Linked DNA regions of Caulobacter sp. FWC2. The protein of the gene in region 2 interacts with the protein of the main gene of each other region in a pairwise test. Links are inferred from orthologs where the notes say so. Each region holds a gene or a part of one and is shown on either strand. Other genes may lie near its edges. The genes, in order: leuS and ligA.

Region 1 (7,164 bases), 1.7 Mb from region 2 along the record:
CGCGAGCGCGATCGCCAGGCCCAGGCCGCCTAGGCTCTTTTACGAACAACGATCCGAACGAGTACGAGAAGAAGATGGAGTCCGTAGTGGCTGAACCGAGTGGTTCCGAGGGGCGTCGTGGTCTGGGGCGGGGTCTGTCCGCCTTGCTGGGCGAGGTCGAGAACGCGCCGGCCCGGACCCCCGGCGATAGTGCGCCCGGCTCGCGTGAAGCGCCGATCGAGATCCTGAAGCGCAATCCCGACCAGCCGCGCCGCACCTTCCGAGAGGATGACCTGGAGGACCTGTCCAACTCGATCCGCGAGAAGGGCGTCCTGCAGCCGATCCTGGTCCGTCCGGCGCCGGGTGCGCCGGGCGAATATCAGATCGTCGCCGGCGAACGCCGCTGGCGCGCCGCCCAGCGCGCGGGCCTGCGCACCGTGCCGATCATGGTGCGCGAACTTGACGACCTGGCGGTGCTGGAAATCGGCATCATCGAGAACGTCCAGCGCGCCGACCTGAACGTCCTGGAAGAAGCGCTCTCCTACAAGGTGCTGATGGAGAAGTTCGAGCGCACCCAGGACGCCATCGCCCAGACCATCGGCAAGAGCCGCAGCCACGTCGCCAACACCATGCGTCTGCTGGCCCTACCGGACGAGGTGCAGTCCTACCTGGTCAGCGGCGAGCTGTCGGCCGGTCATGCCCGCGCCATCGCCGCGGCGGCCGACCCGGTGGCCCTGGCCAAGCAAATCATCGACGGCGGCCTGTCGGTCCGCGAGACCGAGGCCCTGGCCCGCAAGACGCCGAACGCGACGCCGAGCAAAAACAAGGGCGGTCGTCCGCCGCGCGTGAAGGATACCGACACCCAGGCCCTTGAGGCCGACCTGTCGTCGGTGCTCGGCCTTGATGTCGCCATCGACCATCGCGGCTCGACCGGGACCCTGACCATCACCTACGCCACGCTCGAACAGCTCGACGACCTGTGCAATCGGCTGACGCGCGGGGTGTGATCAGTCGCACCTAAAAGCGTGCGGATGAGCGCGTTTCAGGGCTCCTGAAAATCGCCTCTGTCGCGCACGAAACGGCGCCTTTCCGTACGCGGGGAGGCGCCGTTTTCGTGAGAGGAGGGCGGTTCACAGCGATTTCCGCCACAAGCCCTTATCTCGTAAGGCTTTCTCAATAAGCATCCACAGGCGCGCAAAGGGCCCGTTTTCGGGCCTTTTCGGGCCTACAGCCCCAGCCGCCTTGCGCGACCCGCGATCATCAGCGCCAGGCGCTCGGAGATCAGCTGGTCGGGCGAGCCGGAGGTCTTGCAGGCGCGGTCGGCGTTGAGGACCTCGCCCTGGATCTCGAGAATGGCCTCCAGGTTCCAGGCGCGGGCCTGGCGCAGGAACTCGCGCTCCTGTTTCCAGAACACGCCCGAGGCCTTGGCGGCCGCCTGAAGGTCGACGCCATTCTTGTGCAGGGTCAGAACCCGGCGCAGACGGCCCAGATAGTAGCCGATGGCCCGGACGGCGGCTGAACCGCCTTCGCCCTCCGCCGCAGCGCGACGCAGGGCCTGCTGGGCGGGGCCGGCCCTGCCACCGAACGCATCGGCGGCGGCGTCGCTGAGCGAAGCTTCCGGCTCGACGCCCAGAAAGTCGGTCAAGTCGGCGGCGGTCGCGGTGACGCCGCTGTTGGGACCAAGATAGAGCGCCAGGCGCTCGATCTCGGCGCGGGCCACGCCGCGCTCCTTGGGCAGGCGTGAAACGAATAGGTCCAGCGCCTCGCTGTTGAGCCCCACCTTGTCGTTAGCCAGGGTGTCGCGCGTCAGGCGGGCCAGGTCGCCAGCCTCGTCCTCGTAGCAGGGAATGACGGCGCAGCCGTTAGCCTTCTCGCCGACCTTGCGCAGCTGGGAGTCGCGGCCCAAGGCCCCGGCCTCGACCAGGAAGAAGGCGTCGGGATTGAGCTTACCCTCGACATGGCGGGTCAGGGCCTCGGCGGCCTGCTTGTCCGGTCCGGCCTTCTCGCCGGCCAGGCGCAGGCGCACCAGGCGGCGGCCGCCCATCAGCGACATGGCCGACAGCTCGTCTTCCAGCTTGGCCGGATCGGCGTCCAGGTCGCTGTCGGTCAGCATGGCGGTGTCGAACGGGTCGTCGGGACGCTCGACGATGCGCTTGGCCAGGGCGTTGGCGCGATCACGCACGACGCCCCGGTCCTTGCCGTAGAGCACCACCGCCCGGATGTCCGGGGTCGGCTCCCTCAGGAAGCGTTCGACGTCCGGACGCTTGGAGAGGATCATGACTCGCTAGGCCGCCGGCTTCTTCTTGCCCGCCGCCAGCCAGGTGGCGAGATCCAGCTGGATCTTGCGGGCCGCTTCGGTCGCCGCCCGTTCCTGGCCGTCGTTCTGGGCCGCGATGGCCGCGTAGGGCTGGTCGGCGGAGTCGTAGGTCACCGACACGTCGGTCTTGCCGTTGGTGGCTTCCTTGCCGCTCTTGGCGTCCATCAGGCGCCAGTCGACGGTCATCCGCAGCTCGTAGCGGTTGGCGACATTGTCGAGGCGCACGCCGCGGGCGAAACGGAACTCCTTGACCGAGAAGTACAGCTTGTAGACCGCCGGATCGCCCTGCTTGTGGCCCAGGGCGTCGTCCAGCTGCTCGCGCAGCAGGTAGCCGCCCCGCCCTTCGGCCGCGACGGTCTCGATGCTGGTGAGACCGCCCTCGACCCCGGGACGGCCGTACAGCGGTGTGAAGCCGGCGCAGGCCGAAAGGGCGAGGGTCGAGAGCGCTATCGCGCCAGCCGCCAGGGTGCGTTTCATAGAGGTCCCTTGGGGTCTCAATTGGCCACGATGTTGACGATGCGGTCCTTGACCACGATCACCTTGCGGACGGTGACGCCCTCAAGGTGGGCCAGGACGTTCGGATCCGCCAGAGCGATTTTCTGGACCTCGTCTTCAGCCGCGCCGGCCTTGACCTTGATCTCGCCGCGACGCTTGCCGTTGATCTGAATCGGCAGGACGCGCTCGTCATCCGCGGCCAGGGCCGGGTCGGCCTTGGGCCAGGGCGCGTTGACGACCATGCCCTCGCCGCCGATCGAGGCCCAGGCTTCTTCGGCCAGGTGAGGCGTGAACGGGGCGACCAGGCGGGCGAGGATGTTCAGGGCTTCCTTGCGGGCCGCCAGCACACCCTGCGACGCGGGAGTCCCGTCCCCATTGGCAGCCGGAGCGGCCTTCAGGGCGTTCAGGAACTCGTACAAGCGCGCCACGCCGCTGTTGAAGCGGAAGCCCTCGATGCTGTCGGTGACGAAGCCGATCAGTTTGTGGGCCGCCTTGCGCAGGGCCACGGCCGCTTCGTCGCTGTCGTCATGGGCGAAGTCGCCGGCCGGCTGGCTGTCGAACTCGTTCCACAGACGGTGCGTGAAGCGCCAGGAGCCTTCGACGCCCGAATTGGTCCACTGGACGTCGCGTTCGGGCGGGCTGTCGCTCATCACGAACAGGCGCGCGCTATCGACGCCGTAGGCCTCGAAGATGTCCTCGGGGGCGACGACGTTCTTCTTGGACTTCGACATCTTCTCGATGTCGCCGATGATGATCGGGGCGCCCGTCGTGGCGTGGACTGCCGAGCGGTTATTGCCCTCGACGGTGATGCGGATGTCCGACGGTTCCACCCACTCGCCGGCCTCGTTCTTGTAGGCCTCGTGGGTGACCATGCCCTGGGTAAACAGGCCCGCGAACGGCTCCTCGACCGACAGCAGGTTCTCGTCCTTCAGGGCGCGGGTGATGAAGCGCGCGTACAGCAGGTGCAGGATCGCGTGCTCGACGCCGCCGATATACTGGTCGACCGGCAGCCAGTGGTCGGCCGCGTCCTTGCCCACCGGCTCGTCCGCGTGGGTGTCGGCGAAGCGGGCGAAGTACCAGCTGGAGTCGATGAACGTATCCAGCGTGTCGGTTTCACGCTCGGCCTTGCCGCCGCACGACGGGCAGGCCGTGTGACGCCAGGTCGGGTGACGCAGCAGCGGATTGCCCGGCTTGTCGAAGGTGACATCCTCGGGCAGGGCGACCGGCAGCTGGTTTTCCGGCACGGGCACGACGCCGCAGGCCTGGCAGTGGATCACCGGGATCGGGCAACCCCAGTAGCGCTGGCGCGAGATGCCCCAGTCGCGCAGGCGATAGACCGTCGCGCCCTCGCCCTGGCCGGCCGCCTCGATCCGCGACACGGCCTCGGCCTTGGCGGTCTCGACGTCCATGCCGTCCAGGAATTCCGAATTGAAGATCTTGCCGGGGCCGACATAGGCCTCCTTGCCGACCTGGAAGGTCGCCGGATCCTCGCCGTTGGGCAGGACGACGGGCTTCACCGGCTGGTCGTACTTGCGGGCGAAGTCCAGGTCGCGCTGGTCGTGGGCCGGGCAGGCGAAGATCGCGCCGGTGCCGTAGTCCATCAGGATGAAGTTGGCGATCCAGACGGGCAGGGTAATCGACGGATCCAGCGGGTGCTTGACCCGCAGGCCGGTGTCGTAGCCCAGCTTCTCGGCGCTCTCGATCTCGGCTTCCGAGGTGCCGCCCTTGCGGCAGTCGGCGATGAACTGCTGGATCTCGGGATTTTCGATCGCCAGGCGCTCGGCCAGCGGATGCTCGGGCGCGATGCCGACGAAGCTGGCGCCGAACAGGGTGTCGGGACGGGTGGTGTAGACCTCCAGCCCCTCGGCCATGCCGTCGGGCGCCTCGCCGTCAAAGGCGAACTTGAAGCGCAGGCCCTTGGAGCGACCGATCCAGTTCTCCTGCATCAGGCGAACCTTGTCGGGCCAGCGGTCCAGGGTCTTCAGGCCGTCGATCAGGGCGTCGGCGTAGTCGGTGATGCGCAGGAACCACTGAGTCAGCTTTCGCTTCTCGACCGTGGCGCCCGAGCGCCAGCCCTTGCCGTCGATGACCTGCTCGTTGGCCAGGACGGTCATGTCGACCGGGTCCCAGTTGACCGAGGCTTCCTTGCGATAGACCAGGCCGCGCTTCAGCAGGCGCAGGAACCAGGCCTGCTGCTTGCCATAGTATTCCGGGTCGCAGGTGGCGAACTCGCGCGACCAGTCGACCGAAATGCCCAGCGACTTCAGCTGCTCGCGCATGGCGGCGATGTTGTCGTAGGTCCAGCCCTTGGGATGGACGCCGCGCTCCATGGCCGCGTTCTCGGCCGGCATGCCGAAGGCGTCCCAGCCCATCGGGTGCAGGACGTTGAAACCTTGCGCGCGCTTGTAGCGGGCCACCACGTCGCCCATGGCGTAGTTGCGGACGTGGCCCATGTGGATGCGGCCCGACGGATACGGGAACATCTCGAGCACGTAGTATTTCGGACGGCCGTCGTTGATCTCGCCGGTCTTGAAGACGTCGGCCTTCGCCCAGGCTTCACGCCACTTGGGCTCGGTGTCTTTGGGATTGTAGCGGGCCATCGGGAACCAGGTCTTGGATGCGGAAAGACGCCCCAGGCGCGTGATAGCCGAAAGTGTAAGCGGTTTCGGCGGCCATCACGCGCCCGAGTTTTAAAATCGGAGCCTGCTAAGGCAGGCACCGCGCGCGTCCGCGACAAGGTAAGCGGTTTCGCGAGCGGAGCGCGCTGGAAATATAAGGTGTCACCAGGGTTCTCGCCGCTATGGCGAGAACCCCTGGAGGGGCCTTAGCCCTTGATGTTCGAAAGTCGAAGCTGACGAGCGCGGGTCAGGATCGCGTTCTCGAGGTCAGTCGAGGTCTGGTCGGCGACCGGAGCATCGACCCAGGCGCCGTTCACGTCCTTGGACTGCTTGAACACCGTGACGTTCAGGCCGTCGGCGCGCAGGCGCGTATCCAGGATATAGACCGTGGCCTTGAAGCGCTCGGCCGGGGTTTCCGGGTTCACGTACCAGTCGGTGATGATCACGCCGCCGTACGGATCGGCCGAGGCCAGCGGCATGAAGGCCAGGGTGTCGAGGCTGGCGCGCCACAGATAGCCGTTGACGCCAATCGAGCCTTCAGACGCCGGAGCCTTGCTGCCGCCGCCAAAGCGCTTGAACGGGTTGAGGCCCGGCTCGTCGCTTTGGGTCGAGAACGTCTTCGGGGGCTTGTTGCTGGCGCATGCGGTCATGCCCAGCATCGACAGAGCCAGGACGCCCGCGGCGAAGCCGCGCATCACAGACCCACGTTCAAACGCCATAGTACCTCGCTCCAATATTTCGCGGGCGCTCGCGCGCACCCAGGCGCGCCCCCGCGGCCGGGAGCCGGTCTATAGCATGGCTGCGCCGCCTCAAAACAGGAATCGCGTGACCTGGGGGCAACAGCACTCGATTGAATCGCCCAATTTGGCGCCGGGTGCGACCGAAGCGAGGTTGACCGCGTTCTGCTCCAGCCTTTAATCGCAATGTAAGGGGCTCGTTCCTACATGGGATGGGTGGGGATAACAGAGTATGGGCGGCGAGTGGTGATGACCGCGACGCGTTTCTTTCTGGCGGGGACCGCCGCGCTGATCCTGACGGGATCGGCGTCGATGGCGTTCGCCCAGGCCAAGCCGCATGCGGTTACTCCCGATTTCTCGGTCAAGAACGACTTCACCAGCGCCGCCGCCGGCGTCCAGTATCCTCAGGATGACAAGCGCACCCTGCGTTGGGACGCAAAGAAGGGCCGCTGGGGCCTGAAGCTGGACCTCGACCAGCCGTCCAGCCGTGAAATGCAAATGCAGGACGTCCAGGCCGGCGCCTATTTCAAGGTGACCCCGTCGATCCGCGTCGGCGGCGCCGTCAGCCTGGGTGAATCCAACCCGGCCCTGGCTGCCCGCAAGGCCCAGCAGCCCGATCAGGCCCCGCGCGTCCGCCTCGAGACCGCGTTCAAGTTCTAAGCGCTGGCAAGTTCTAAGCTTCGGCGAGTTCTAGGAACCGGCCAGAGCTTCGACCGCCGCGATCCCGACAATTCCGCTGCCGATCAGCTGCGAGACCGTGCGCGCGCGTATGCCGCCCAGGGCGTAGACCGGCAGCGACGTCGCCGCGACCAGACCCTTCAATTCCTCCACGCCAAGAGGTTCGCCGGCTGACGGACTGTTGCTGGGGAAGACCGGCGAGACGACGACCGCGTCGGCGCCTGCGCGTTCGGCCGCCCTCAGCGCCTCGCTGTCGTGGGCCGCGATGGTGATCAGCCAGCGGGCATATTCGGCGCGCAGGCGGGGAATCTCGGTCGAAGCCCGCTGAGGCATATGCAGG
Region 2 (7,067 bases):
CCGGCTACTACAAGGACGGCGAATACGGCATCCGGATCGAGAACCTGGAAGTCGTCATGCCGGCCGAGGACGTCCCTGGCGGCGATCGCCCAATGCACCGCTTCGAGGCCCTGACCCTGGCGCCGATCGACCGTCGCCTGATCGACAAGACCCTGCTGACGGCCGAGGAAGTAGCGCAGTTCGACGCCTACCACGCGCGGGTGCTGGCCGAGATCGGGCCTCGGGTCGAACCCGAGATCCGCGCCTGGATGGAAGAGGCCTGCGCGCCGCTCTAGGGCGGCGCTGCCCCCTCCGGCCCTGCGGGCCACCTCCCCCATAAAGGGGGAGGACGCCTCGGATTCTGCTCCCCCTTTATGGGGGAGCTGTCGCGAAGCGACTGAGGGGGCTTCTCGGCCCTACTTCAACCGCGTCCACTTCTGCGTCTTGCACAGCGGCGCGACGATGCAGCCCTTCAGCTTCAGTTCGTTGTCGCTGAGCAGTTCGACCGTGCCTGAATAGGTGCCGCCGTCGTCGGGGTTGTAGACCTTGCCGCCGGTCCACTTGGTCGGACCGCCGGAGAAGTCGTACAGCATCTGCAGGTTCTTCAAGGGACGGCCGCGCTGGGCCTCGTCCTTGTTTTTGACGTCCTTCTGGGCCGGGCTGGCCTTGATGTGGTCGGACGTGATCAGCTTGCCGCACAGGCTGTTGCCGCAGCGCGTGATCTCGACCTGGCCGCCATTGGTCGGCGTCTGCCAGACCCCGGTGACGTCGGCCGCGAAGGCCGAGCCGGCCGTGACGGTCAGGGCGGCGGCGAGCAGGATGGTGCGCAGCATTCGGTACTCCCAATAGGTCCGCGCCTTCAAATGCGCGTTTGAACCCATTCGTTGCGTGATCCGCCCAGTCAGGACAAGGCCGAAGGCGAAAACGAGGCGGGAATTGCGGTTGCGGCGATGCGTCTCAGCCGTGGACGCGGGATCGGCGAGCGCTGACTGCCCCCTTGGGTGGCGTATAGCCGTCGTGGTCCAACCGGCCCAAGGTCATGCCAAGACGCGCCGGCAGGTCCCGCACATGCAACACGCCGTTCAAGCTGGCCGCAGCCAGCGCCACGTGCCCGCAGGCATAGGCGTCGCCCGCCGCGTCGTGGTGCTTGAAGTCGACGCCCAGGTGGCCGCAGACCACGTTCAGCTTGTGCGACGACAGCTCCGGCCAGACGCCGCGCGCCACCTGCACAGTGCAAAGATAGTCGAAGCTCGGCGCGCGGACGCCATAGTGCTCGCAGGTCCGGCGGATCACGCTGACGTCGAACGAGGCGTTGTGGGCCAGCACCAGCGCGCCGTCCAGTTCGGGCCGCAGCCGCTCCAGCACGTCCGGCCACTCGTCGGCGTCCTCGACATGCTGAGGGCCGATGCCGTGGAAGGCGATGTTGAACCGCGCGAAGCGATTGCCGGGCGGACGGATGTAGTGGTGCTCGATCCTCGCCACCTGGCCATCCTCGATCCAGGCCAGGCCGATCGAGCAAGGGCTGGCGCGTTGTTCGTTGGCGGTCTCGAAGTCAAGAGCGATGACCTTCATGCGCCGACCATCTCCAGCCACTCGTCCTCGGTCATGACCTGGATGCCGAGGTCGGTGGCCGTCTTCAGCTTCGAGCCCGCGCCTGGACCTGCAACGACCAGATCAGTCTTCTTCGACACCGACGAGGCCACCTTGGCGCCCAGGCTTTCGGCCTGAGCCTTGGCCTCGTCGCGGGTCATCTTCTCCAGCGAACCGGTGAAGACAATGGTCTTGCCGGCCACGGCCGTGTCGGTCTTGGGCTTGGCGACCGGCTGGATGTCCAGTTCGGCGACGAGATTGGCGACCTTGGCGCGGTTATGCTCCTCGGCGAAGAACCGGGCCAGCGACTGGGCGGCGACTGGACCGACGCCGTCGACCGCCGCCAGGTGCAGGTAGTCGTCGCCCGGCGCGCCCGAGGCGGCGGCGGAGAGACCCTCGGCGAACGCGTCCCAGGTCCCAAAGCGCTGGGCCAGGGCCGCGCGGGCGGGCTTGGTCAGCTTCGGAACCGCGTGGCCGATCTTGATTTCCAGGTCGTCGGTCTGCGGCCAGGGGTCAGAGACCAAACCGCCCTTCCCGGCTTCGACCAGCAGGTCCAGCGCCTTGGGCCCGACGCCTTGCGCGGTGGAAAGCTCCAGGTAGGTCTCGCCCGGCAGGCCCTTGGCGGCGGCCTCGGCGGCGGCTTGCAGGTCCTCGAAGCGGTCGAAGTTGCGGGCCAGCACCGTCGAGGTCGTCTCGCCGATGTCGCGCGCGCCCAGGCCGTAGATCATCCGGTCCATGCCGATGGTGCGGCGAGCGTCGATGCCCTTCACAAGGTTGGCGACCGAGGTCTCGCCATAGCCGTCGCGCTCGCGCAGGGCCGAGAGCTTTTCCTCGTCCTTGGCCAGCTTGAAGACGTCGGCCGGCTCGGTGATCCAGCCCTCGTCGAAAAAGGCCTGCAGCTGCTTCTCGCCCAGACCCTCGATGTCGAAGGCGCGGCGCGACACGAAGTGGCGCAGGTGCTCGACCCGCTGGAACGGACAGGCGAACTCGCCGGTGCAGCGGCGCACCACCGACTCCTGGCCCGAAGCCGTGACCTCGCGGGCCAATTCCGTCTTCAGCGGGCATTCGCAGAGGTGGGGGAATTCGTAGACGGGAGGTTCAGGGTCTGGGCGAGCCGCGAGGTCGACTTCGACGATCTGCGGAATGACGTCGCCGGCGCGCTGCAAGACGACCGTGTCACCGATGCGGACATCCAAGCGAGCGATCTCGTCGCCATTGTGCAGCGTCGCGTTGGTCACCGAGACGCCGCCGACGGTGACGGGCTTCAGGCGCGCGACCGGAGTATGGGCGCCCGTCCGGCCAACCTGAATCTCGATGGCCTCCAGGATCGTGCGGGCTCGCTGGGCCGGGAACTTGCGGGCGATGGCCCAGCGCGGCGAGCGCGAGACGAAGCCCAGGCGGCGTTGCTGCTCCAGGTCGTCGACCTTGTAGACGACGCCGTCGATGTCGAAGCCGAGCGTGGGCCGCAGGGTCTCGAACTGGGCATAGATGTCCAGCAGGCCCTGGACGTTCTCGACCCGCTTGGCCGGCGGAGCCGTCGTCACGAAACCCCACTCGGTCAGCTTCTCGAGCGCGCCCCACTGGCTGTCGGCGAAAGGCTCGGACACCAGCCCCCACGCATAGCCGAAGAACCGCAACGGTCGCTGGGCGCTGATCTTCGGATCGATCTGGCGCAGCGAGCCGGCGGCGAAGTTGCGCGGATTGGCGTAGGTGCGCTGGCCGGCCTCCTCGGCGGCGTGGTTGAAGGCGGCGAAGGCGGCGAGTTCGACATAGACCTCGCCCCGCACCTCGATCACGTCGGGCCAGTCCGAACCCTTGAGGCGGTGGGGGATGTCGGCGATGGTGCGCAGGTTGGCGGTGACGTCCTCGCCCACCCGGCCGTCGCCCCGCGTGGCGCCCTGGACCAGCACGCCCTTCTCGTAGCGCAGCGAAGCCGACAGGCCGTCGATCTTCGGCTCGGCCGTGTAGGCGACGGTGTCGGAGGGCGACAAGCGCAGGAACCGCCGGATCCGGGCGTCGAACTCGGTCGCTTCGTCGTTGGAGAAGGCGTTGTCGAGGCTGAGCATGGGCACGCCGTGCTCGACGGGCGAGAACTGCTCGGCCCGCGCCGCGCCGACCCGCATGGACGGGGAATTGTCGCGCACCAGGTGCGGGAAGCGGGTCTCGATGTCCAGGTTGCGGCGCTTGAGGGCGTCGTACTCGCCGTCGCTGATCTTGGGCGCGTCCTGCTGGTGATAGGCCAGGTCGTGGGCGGTCAGGTCATCAGCCAGGCGCTCCAGTTCCTCGACGGCCTGGGCTTCGGTGATGTCGGCGACGGGGATCTGAGGCACAGGCGCGAATCCGAAAGGCGGGAAGTCCCAGCAGGTTAGCAACGCCGTCCTGACGGGGGGAGTCAGCGATGTGGTAGCCTGTCAGGCGAAAACTGGCCCGGCCCTTGCGCTGCAAGGCTTCAAGGAGCCTTCGATGTTCAAAGCCGGCACAAATAACGCCCTGCCCGTCCTGTCGCGGGACGGTCCGCTGGACGCCCTGCGCTTCCTGGCGGCGTTGTTCATCGTGCTCTACCACGTGGCCGAGCGGGCGCCGGTGTCACTGTTCAGCCTGTCGCCGGCCTTCGGGCGCGGCTATCTGGCGACCGATTTCTTCCTGATGTTGTCGGGCTATGTGCTGGCCCGCACCTACGGTCCGCGCGTTCAAAGCTTGGACGTCGACACCCTGACCTTCCTGAAGCGCCGCGTGCAGCGCATCTGGCCGCCGCACCTGGTCATGCTGGCGCTGTTCGTCGCCTTCTTCGTCGGCACGTCCGCGATCGGCATGGCCCCGCAGAACCCGCAGTGGTTCCAGTGGGACCAGTTGCTGCCACAGGTCTTCCTGGTCCAGGCCTGGTTCGCGCCCGGGACCTCGGGCTGGAACACCCCGACCTGGACCCTGTCGGCCCTGATCGTGGCCTACGCCCTGTTCCCGGCCGTTTGGCGGCGCGTGGCCACGACGAAGCGTCCGCTAGCGCTGTTGGCCATGGGCGTCTGCGCCTATGTGGCCATCGACCAGGCCGCGCTGATGATCGTCGGAATTCCCGGCTATCAACTGCCGCTGCGCTTTGGCCTGATCCGAGGCGTGCCGCTGTTCATGATCGGCCTGCTGGTCGCCCGCCTGCCGGTGACGACCCTGGCGCGCCGCCAGGCCCTGCCGCTGGCCGTCACGGCCCTATCGGCCGTGGTCGGCATCCAGGCCCTGGGCCGGTTCGACTATTTCAGCCTCGCGCTGCTGGGCTTCCTGATCTACGCGGCCGGCGCCTCCAAACCCCGCGCCTGGCGCTGGGCCGGCGCGGCGGGCAAGCTGTCGTTCTCGCTGTTCCTGACCAACACCCTGACGGCCGTGGTGTGGTTCGGCGTGGTGCGGATGGTCGAGAGCAAGCTTGGCCTGACCTCGGCGGCGTCCTGGACGCTGTGGGCGCTGGCCATCCCGGCGACCATCGTCGTGGCGTGGGTGTTCGAGCGGCTCGTCGACGCGCCGTTGCAGGGTTGGATGAAGGGACAGTCGAACGCCCAGCGCGTTCCGACCGGCGCGCCAGCAGCCGCTTAAGCCATCAAGGCCCGCGCGGCGGCCCGCGCCGCTTCCGTCACCTCGGCCCCCGACAGCATCCGCGCGATCTCTTCCTCGCGTTCGGACGGGCCGAGCGGCTCGACCTTGGTGCGCGTCGAGGTGTCGTCGCCGGACTTCGAGATCCGCCAGTGGGCGTCGCCCCGCGCGGCGACCTGGGCCGAGTGGGTGACGACCAGGACCTGGGCGTTCGACGCCAGCCGCTTCAGGCGCAGGCCGACCGCGTCCGCAACGGCGCCGCCGACACCCTGATCAACCTCGTCGAATATCATCAACGGCTGCGGGCCGCCGCCGCGCCCCGCCAGCGCCGCCTTCAGGGCCAGGGCGAAGCGGGCCAGTTCGCCGCCCGAGGCGATGGCCTCCATCGGGCCGAAAGGCGCGCCAGGATTGGTCGAAATCTCGAAGGCGATGCGGTCCAGGCCGGTCGGACCGGCCCGGTCCTCGGCCAGCGGATCGACGGCGACGCGGAACTTCGCCTTTTCCAGCTTCAGCGGGGCCAACTCGGCCTCGACGGCCTTGGCCAGCGCGTCGCCGGCGGCGCGGCGCTCGGCCGACAGGGCGTCGGCCGCGTAGATATAGGCCTCGCGGGCCTCGGCGGCCTCCTTCTCGGCGGCCTTCAGGGCGTCCTCTGACGTCTCGATAGCTTGCAGGCGGGCGGCGAACTCGGCGCGTGTGGCGGGCAGATCCTCGACCAGGACGTTGAGCTTGCGGGCCATGGCGCGCAGGGCGAACAGCCGCTCCTCGGCCTTTTCCAGACGATCGGGCTCGAACTCGAAGCTCTCGGCCACCGAGTCGATGGCGGCGCTGGCCTCCTGAGCCTCGACCAGGGCGCGGTCGACGGCCTCGCAGGCGACGGAGAGCCGGGTCATGGCCGCGCCGTCGGCCGGCGCGCCGGCCTGCAGGGCGCGCTCACGGGCCCGCTCCAAGGCGCGATAGGCCTGGGCCAGCTTGCCGGACAGGGCGTCGCCGCCTAGGGCGTCCTGGGCCGAGGCGATGTCGATCATGGCCTTTTCGGCCGAACTCAGCAGGGCCCGCTCCTCAGCCAGGGCCGCTTCCTCGCCTTCGCGGGGATCGAGGCGGTCCAGTTCGGAGAGGCGGAGGGTCAGCTCCTCGGTCTCGGCGGCGGCGCGGCCGGCCAGGTCGCGCAGTTGCGCGGCGGCCTCGCGGGCGGCGCGCCAGGCGCTCCAGGCCGAGCCGACGGCGCCGACGCTGACGCTGCCGAACGCGTCCAGCAGGCTGCGATGGGTCTTGGGGTCCAGCAGGCCAACGGTCTCGTGCTGGCCGTGGACCTCGAGCAGCAGCGCGCCGAGGTCCTTCAGCACCCCGACGCTGGTGGCCTGGTCGTTGACGAAGGCCCGGGAGCGGCCGTCGGGCGACAGCTGCCGGCGCAGGACCAGGTCCTCGTCGCGGGCATAGGCCAGACCCTTGTCGTCCAGATAGGCGAAGGCGGGATGGTCGGCCGGCAGGGCGAACATGGCCGTGGCCGAGGCGTGGCCAGCGGCCCCGCGCCGGACCAGGCCGGCGTCGGCGCGCGCGCCGGTGGCCAGGCCCAGCGCGTCGAGAATGATCGACTTCCCGGCCCCGGTTTCGCCGGTCAGCGCGGTCAGGCCCTCACCGATGGCAAGGTCCAGGCTCTCGATGAGCACGACGTCACGGATGGAGAGGCCGATCAGCATGGTTCGCAAGATCGCCGGGAATCAGGATTTTTCAAAGCGCAAAGGTAGAACGAAACGGGACCAGACATCTGATCCCGCTGTTTCTACATGCCCAGGGCGCCCATCAGGCCCTTGCGGGACTTCTTTTCGCCGGGCGGCGCCAGGGTGGTGTCCTTGTCCTTCGACAGGACACGTTCCAGGGCGTTGCGCTTGGCGCCAGCCTTCAAAGGCTCGACGGCGGGGCGC

The links.
Region 1: the proteins of ligA (region 2) and leuS interact in binary tests that used the Escherichia coli proteins (3 or more experiments, as listed by UniProt). The link is inferred for Caulobacter sp. FWC2 from one-to-one orthologs.

Annotation. Positions count from the first base shown.
Region 1 is NZ_PEBF01000001.1:5,154,271-5,161,434, reverse strand. What follows is about bases 2,591-5,712. They hold leuS (leucine--tRNA ligase), read right to left. Parts: upstream 5,392-5,712; coding sequence 2,791-5,391; downstream 2,591-2,790. Other genes in these bases: CSW62_RS24320 (DUF3576 domain-containing protein), read right to left, coding at 5,616-5,712; lptE (LPS assembly lipoprotein LptE), read right to left, coding at 2,591-2,773. Outside these bases: CSW62_RS24345 (ParA family protein), read left to right, coding at 1-33; CSW62_RS24340 (ParB/RepB/Spo0J family partition protein), read left to right, coding at 75-986; holA (DNA polymerase III subunit delta), read right to left, coding at 1,205-2,257; more of lptE, read right to left, coding at 2,264-2,590; more of CSW62_RS24320, read right to left, coding at 5,713-6,143; CSW62_RS24315 (NtrZ family periplasmic regulatory protein), read left to right, coding at 6,396-6,806; CSW62_RS24310 (thiamine phosphate synthase), read right to left, coding at 6,837-7,164.
Region 2 is NZ_PEBF01000001.1:3,441,084-3,448,150, forward strand. Bases 1,224-4,248 are described here. They hold ligA (NAD-dependent DNA ligase LigA), read right to left. Parts: upstream 3,900-4,248; coding sequence 1,548-3,899; downstream 1,224-1,547. Other genes in these bases: CSW62_RS16520 (3'-5' exonuclease), read right to left, coding at 1,224-1,572; CSW62_RS16530 (acyltransferase), read left to right, coding at 4,033-4,248. In the rest of the region: CSW62_RS16510 (aminopeptidase P family protein), read left to right, coding at 1-275; CSW62_RS16515 (DUF2147 domain-containing protein), read right to left, coding at 396-812; more of CSW62_RS16520, read right to left, coding at 937-1,223; more of CSW62_RS16530, read left to right, coding at 4,249-5,148; DNA repair protein RecN, read right to left, coding at 5,145-6,842; CSW62_RS16540 (outer membrane protein assembly factor BamD), read right to left, coding at 6,926-7,067. UniProt on the Escherichia coli protein: DNA ligase that catalyzes the formation of phosphodiester linkages between 5'-phosphoryl and 3'-hydroxyl groups in double-stranded DNA using NAD as a coenzyme and as the energy source for the reaction.